Regions from separate parts of the Caballeronia sp. RCC_10 genome, predicted to be linked through region 2. Evidence: riboswitches for the same ligand, from Rfam matches in the RefSeq annotation. Region 2 holds a riboswitch; the other holds the start of a gene.

Region 1 (3,414 bases), on a different contig from region 2:
ACGGCCACAAGCCCGCGAGCGCGCGCATCAACGTGCTCTTGCCCGATCCCGACGGCCCCACGACGAGCCATCGCGATCCCGGCTCGACCGATACATCCGCCACACGCGACAGCGGCGTGCCGTTGGGCAACGCGAGCAGCAAGCCGGTCGTCGTCAGTGAGTCCGTGCTCGTGTAATGCAGGTTGATGCCGCCGTGCTCCGTCGCGGGCGACGTCTCTTCCCGGATATGCGTCGAGCGCATCACCCGCTTGAATTCGCGCAGACGGTTGACAGTCGCGCGCCATTCAACCAGCGTCGAGTAACTGTTGATGAACCACGAAAACGAATCGCTGACCGTGCCGAACGCCGACGAGATCTGCATCAGCACGCCGAAAGAAAAAGCGCCCGCGAAGTAGCGCGGCGCGGCCACCATGATCGGGAAAATGATCGCGATCTGACCGTAGAAGCTCAGCACGAAGGTCATGCGCTTCGTGTACTTCATGATGAGCCACCAGTTGTCGCGGATGCGCTGGAAGATGCTCTTCGCGTTCGCGGTTTCGGTGGCGATGCCGTCATAGAACGCAATTTGCTCGGCGTTCTCACGCACGCGAATCAGCCCGAAACGGAAGTCCGCTTCCACCTTCTGCTGCTGATAGTTGATCGACACCAGCGGATGCCCGACCTTCTGAATGATCAGCGAGCCGAGAATCGCGTAGAGCGCGGCGGCCCAGACCATATAGCCCGGAATGACGATCGGCGTGCCGCCGAGCGTGAGTGTCAGCGCGCCGGCGATGGTCCACAGAATCGTGATGAAGGTGACGAGGGTGACGAGCGTCGAAAGCAGATCGAGCGACAGCGTGAGCGTGGTCGTCGCGAAGGACTGCAGGTCGTCGCTGATACGCTGGTCGGGGTTGTCGGCGAGGCGGTCGCGCTCGATTCGATAGAACGCGCGGTCGCCGAGCCATTGCTCGAGAAACCGGTTCGTGAGCCATTGCCGCCAGCGGAAAGCGAGCATCTGACGCAGATATCGCCCGTAGACCGCGAGCAAAATGTAGGCGAACGCGAGACCGGTGAAGATCAGCAACAAATGCGGGAAGTCGCGGACGTTCTTGTTCTGCAGCGCGTTGTAGAAGTCCGCGTTCCAGCTGTTGAGCCGCACGTTGATCCACACGACGGTCATGTTGATCGCGATAATCGCGACGAGCAGCCCCCACGCGAAGCCTCGTTCCTCGGATATCCAGTACGGTTTGATGAGGCTCCACGCCGAGACTTCGTCCGCCTTCTGCTGCGTGTTTTCGGGATTTGAGTTGGCCATGACCTTTCTGCTTGTGCGCCGGCTTGCCGGCGGGTTGACACGTGTCGCTGCGGGATCGGGCATGCGGCGATGTCGCGCGCAGCCGCTTCCAGCCTCGCAGATTGTTGGGACGTTCCCTTAACTGCCGCTTAATACGGTGCGATCGTTCGATGAACCGCGTTCGGGGCATTGTGCCAGAGTGAGGCAGCGGACGATCAACGCGGCAAGCGCGCGCGGGCAATCCCGGTTTGCAGCGGCTTCGGCTTTTATGCTCTAATGACTTTTGGCGAAACAGGGGTGCTTTGCGCGCGATCGGTATCGAATGAATCGAGCGCGGCGAGGCTGAGAGAGACCCTTTGCACCCGATCCGGGTAATACCGGCGAGGGAAGTTTCCGGAGAACGCGCGACACCTGCGCCTTTCCTCCAGGTTCTTCCAGTCTTCCTTTCCGTCCGGTGCGTCCTTCTCGCGCCGGGCCGGTCTCTCCGCTGTTTCGTCCTTGTTCGCGTGGGTTCGCCAATGGCCGCTTGTTGCGGTGCAAAGACGCGCCCGTCGCCAAAGGAGACATCGGATAGTGATTAGCATCGATCAGACCGCCGCAAAGCCCGACTTCGCCGTGATCGGCGGCGGGCTCGTCGGGCGGCTCGTCGCGTGGCAACTCGCGGGCGCGGGTCACGGCGTCGCGCTGTACGAGCGCGGCGACGAATCGGGCGCGCAGTCGGCGGCGTGGGTCGCCGCCGCGATGCTCGCGCCGCTCGCCGAAGCGACGAGCGCCGAGCCGCTGGTCGTCGAACTCGGCGCGGCGTCGCTCGCGCGGTGGCCGGATCTGCTCGCCGCGCTGCCCGAGCCGGTCTTCTTCCAGCGCAACGGCACGCTCGTCGTCTGGCATGGCGCGGATCGCGCGGAAGCGCCGCTTTTCGAGCGCCGGTTGCGCGCGAATGCGCCTGCCGCCTTGCTCGATGGCGGTTTCCTGAAGCTCGCCGGCGCGCAGCTCACGCAGGCGGAACCCGCGCTCGGCTCGCGTTTCGCGCAAGGCTGGCTGCTGCCGCACGAAGGCCAGCTCGACAACCGTCAGGCGCTCAAGGCGCTCGCGGCGGGGCTGGCGGCGCGCGGCGTGCAGACGCACTGGAACACGCCTGTCGATGCACTGCCCGATGCGCGATGGATCATCGATTGCCGTGGACTCGGCGGCAAGCCCGCGTGGCCCGCGCTGCGCGGCATTCGCGGCGAAGTGGCGCGTGTTCATGCGCCGGGCATCGGTCTTACGCGGCCGGTGCGGCTGCTGCATCCGCGCTATCCGCTCTATATCGCGCCGAAACAGGACGACCTCTATGTGATCGGCGCGACTGAAGTCGAAGGCGAGGACATGTCGCCCGTCAGCGTGCGATCGGCGCTGGAACTGCTGAGCGCGGCCTTCGCGGTCCATCCCGGATTCGGCGAGGCGCGCATCCTCGAACTCAACTCGCAATGCCGGCCGACGTTGCCGGATCATCGTCCGGCCATCGTATGGGATGGGGCGCGGATCATGCGCGTGAACGGGCTGTACCGGCATGGCTTCATGATCGCGCCCGAAGTCGCGGATTCCGCGTGCGCGCTCGCGGATGCGCTCGCCGGCGGAACGGTGCGTGACGCCGCTTCCTTCGACGACTTCCGCCGCCACGCACGATGGTCCGAACTGCTGCACGGCGCGTTCGAAACGACGACCGCATGACCGCGTGACCGACATCAGAGACAAAGCATGAACATCCACATCAATCAGCGCGAGTTCACGTTGCCCGACACGGCGACCGTTACCGACGCGCTCGCCGCCTTCGGCGCGAAGCCGCCGTTCGCGGTCGCGCTGAACGGCCAGTTCGTCGCGCGCGGCGAACACGGCACGAAGACGCTCAACACGGGCGACAAGCTCGACATCGTTTCGCCCGTCGCGGGCGGCTGAGTCCACTACCGAGGACGATCATGACCACACATCCCGCCGCCGATGCCCTGACGCTCTACGGCCAGTCGTTTCCGAGCCGCGTGCTGCTCGGGACGTCGCGCTATCCGTCGCTGCAGTCGCTATCGGATTCCATCGACGCCGCGCGTCCCGGCATGGTGACCGTCGCGCTGCGCCGGCAATCCGAAACCGGGGAGGCCGGCTTTTTC
Region 2 (3,414 bases):
GTCAGGCGCGACAGGCTTTTCCTGGTCAGACAGCAGCAACATCAGGTCGGCTGGTAAATCTCCGCTCCCTTCTTCACGAACTCGATCGCCTTCGTCTGCATGCCGTGCGTGAGCGCATCGGTTTCGCTGACGCCTTGCTTGGCCGCGAAGTCCCGCACGTCCTGCGTGATCTTCATCGAGCAGAAATGCGGGCCGCACATCGAGCAGAAATGCGCGACCTTGGCCGAGTCCTTCGGCAGCGTTTCATCGTGGAATTCGCGCGCCTTGTCGGGATCGAGGCCCAGATTGAACTGGTCTTCCCAGCGGAACTCGAAGCGCGCCTTCGAGAGCGCATTGTCCCGCACCTGCGCGCCCGGATGACCCTTCGCCAGATCGGCCGCGTGCGCCGCGAGCTTGTACGTGATGATGCCTTCCTTCACGTCGTCCTTGTTCGGCAAGCCGAGATGCTCCTTCGGCGTGACATAGCAGAGCATGGCGGTGCCGAACCAGCCGATCATCGCCGCGCCGATGCCCGACGTGATGTGATCGTAGCCCGGTGCGATGTCCGTGGTCAGCGGCCCGAGCGTGTAGAAGGGCGCCTCGTCGCACCATTGCAGCTGCAGGTCCATGTTCTCCTTGATGAGCTGCATCGGCACGTGGCCCGGACCTTCGATCATCACCTGCACGTCATGCTTCCACGCGACTTGCGTCAGTTCGCCGAGCGTCTTCAGTTCGCCGAGCTGGGCTTCGTCGTTGGCGTCGTAGATGGAGCCGGGGCGCAGGCCGTCGCCGAGCGAGAACGAGACATCGTATTGCTTCATGATTTCGCAGATGTCCTCGAAGTGCTCGTAGATGAAGCTCTCCTTGTGATGCGCGAGGCACCACTTCGCCATGATCGATCCGCCGCGCGACACGATGCCCGTCATGCGGTTCGCCGTCAGCGGCACGTATTGCAGGCGCACGCCGGCGTGGATCGTGAAGTAATCGACGCCTTGTTCTGCCTGCTCGATCAGCGTGTCGCGGAAGATTTCCCACGTGAGGTCTTCGGCCTTGCCGTTGACCTTCTCGAGCGCCTGATAGATCGGCACCGTGCCGATCGGCACCGGCGAATTGCGGATGATCCACTCGCGCGTCTCGTGGATGTGCTTGCCGGTCGACAGGTCCATCACCGTGTCGCCGCCCCAGCGGATCGCCCACGTCATCTTGTCGACCTCTTCGCCGATCGACGAGCTCACCGCCGAATTGCCGATGTTCGCGTTGATCTTCACGAGGAAGTTGCGGCCGATGATCATCGGCTCGCTCTCCGGGTGATTGATGTTCGCGGGGATGATCGCGCGGCCGCGCGCCACTTCCTCGCGCACGAACTCGGGCGTGATCGCCTTCAGCGCGTCCTTGCCGAACGCTGCCGCGCCGAACGCCTGGCCGGGATGCTGGCGGCCCATCATCTGCGCGAGCTTTTCGCCGTTCGGACCGCTCGCCTTCAGGCTTTCGAGATACTCGGCGCGCCGCTGGTTTTCGCGGATCGCGATGAATTCCATCTCGGGCGTGACGATGCCCGCGCGTGCGTAATGCATCTGCGTGACGTTCTTGCCCGCGACCGCGCGGCGCGGCTTGCGATGCAGGCCGGGGAAACGCAGTTCCGCGGTCTTCGGATCGGCGGCGCGCTCGCGGCCGAATTCGCTCGACAGGCCCGCGAGTTCTTCGGTGTCGCCGCGCTTCTCGATCCAGCCGGCGCGCAGTGCGGCCAGGCCGGAGCGGATGTCGATGCTCGCGTCGGGATCGGTGTACGGACCCGATGTGTCGTACACGTACACCGGCGGATTTTTCTCGCCGCCGAAGCCGTCGGGCGTATCGGATTGCGTGATTTCGCGCATCGGCACGCGGATGTCCGGTGTCGATCCGCTCACGTAGACCTTGCGCGAGTTCGGCAGCGGCGCGATGGCGGCGGCATCGACGACAGCGTTTTCAGACAGAAACTTCGGATTGGCATTCATGTGCTGTATGTCTCCTGCAGGGACGAAAATTCCAGCGCGAGCATGGGCAAGCTCGGCTGACTCAGGAGCTAAACAGGGAGGAACGAGATGGAAAGGTCGGGCGCTGAAGATGCGGCGGTAGGTCATTCGAGAGCCGCAGTGCCCGAACGCTTCCCTGCGCTGGCATTATCCAGATCAGGTTCAAAGGGTATTTCTCACCCACGTGGCACGGGCGATTCGACCGGTGGTGCCGATTCGAAATCGCGATGTGCAGCGCAGGACCCCCGCGTTAGCAGCCGCCACGATACACCGCACCGTGGTGCGTTGACAACCATCCCGAAAACGGCCGCATCGCGTCGCGCCGTTCCTGCATAATGGCGGGCGCCGCGTTTTAGGTGATTACCCGAAGCGCGGTTTCGCGACCGCCGCCGCTCTTCGTTCGCCTCTCGACCGCCCTTCCTTCGCATCATCATGCCGTTGTGTTTTCATCGTCCTGCACCGTCGTGCGGGCGTCGCGCTGTGAGTTTTTCGGTTGTTTCCGCAAGCGCCATGCGCCACGCGGTTTTTGCGGAGTGAGCATGTCCACTCCGATGCCGCGTCTGCCGTTCTCTTTTCCCGATCGCTTTCCGTTTCGCGCGCCTCGCTCTTTCCGGGGACAAGTCGTGCTCGCGCTCGCCGTCGTCTATCTCGTCTGGGGATCGACCTATCTCGGCATCCATCTGGCGCTCGAATCGTTTCCGCCGCTGATGCTCGGCGGCCTGCGCAATCTCTGCGCGGGCATCGGGCTATTTGCGATCGGTCTGCATCGCAAGGCGGTGCTGCCGAGCGCGCATGAAGTTCGCAATGCGGCGATCGTCGGCACCTTGCTCGAAGGTCTTTCGAGCGGAATGATGGCCTACGGCATGCGCACTGTCGGCACCGGCACGGCGGCGGTCATGGTGGCGACCGTGCCGCTCTTCGCGACCATCTTCACCGCGCTCGCCGGCCGCGCAGTGGCGAAGGGGGAGTGGTTCGCGGTGGCGCTCGGGCTTGTGGGCATCGTGGTGTTGAATCATGGCGATCCTTCGCCCGGTTCGACGCACGGCACGCTCGCGATTCTCTGCGCCGCGATCTTCTGGGCGGGCGGCGCGCATCTCGCGGGGCGGCTAAGACAGCCGTCCGATCTTCTGATGTCGACGGCGCTGCAGATCGGCCTGGGTGGCCTGATTGCGACGGGCATCGCGCTGATGGCGGGCGAGCGTCTGACGCATGTCGGCTTTGGCGCGGGCGTGTCGTTTCTGTATCTGATGCTGATCGGGTCGATGGCCGCGTACGTCGCGTATAACTTTCTGATTCGCCACACCAGCACGATCGTCGCGACGAGTTGCCTCTACGTGAATCCGATCGTTGCGGTGCTGCTGGGGGCGGTGCTGCTTGGGGAAGCCATCACGCAGTGGACGGTTGTCGCTACCGTCGTCATTCT

What was found. Region 2 has a riboswitch for thiamine pyrophosphate ahead of thiC (phosphomethylpyrimidine synthase ThiC). Riboswitches for the same ligand answer to the same signal wherever they lie in the genome.
Region 1: another riboswitch for thiamine pyrophosphate. It lies ahead of AB6804_RS24535 (FAD-dependent oxidoreductase); the one in region 2 lies ahead of thiC (phosphomethylpyrimidine synthase ThiC).

Annotation. Positions count from the first base shown of each region.
Region 1 covers NZ_JBFUPT010000018.1:72,497-75,910, forward strand. Annotated here, with positions in the region: gene AB6804_RS24530 (ABC transporter ATP-binding protein/permease) at 1-1,294, opposite strand, end outside; TPP riboswitch at 1,557-1,679, shown strand; gene AB6804_RS24535 (FAD-dependent oxidoreductase) at 1,847-2,983, shown strand; gene thiS (sulfur carrier protein ThiS) at 3,011-3,208, shown strand; gene AB6804_RS24545 (thiazole synthase) at 3,229-3,414, shown strand, end outside.
Region 2 covers NZ_JBFUPT010000001.1:455,880-459,293, reverse strand. Annotated here, with positions in the region: gene thiC (phosphomethylpyrimidine synthase ThiC) at 42-1,973, opposite strand; TPP riboswitch at 2,107-2,248, opposite strand; gene AB6804_RS02195 (EamA family transporter) at 2,531-3,414, shown strand, end outside.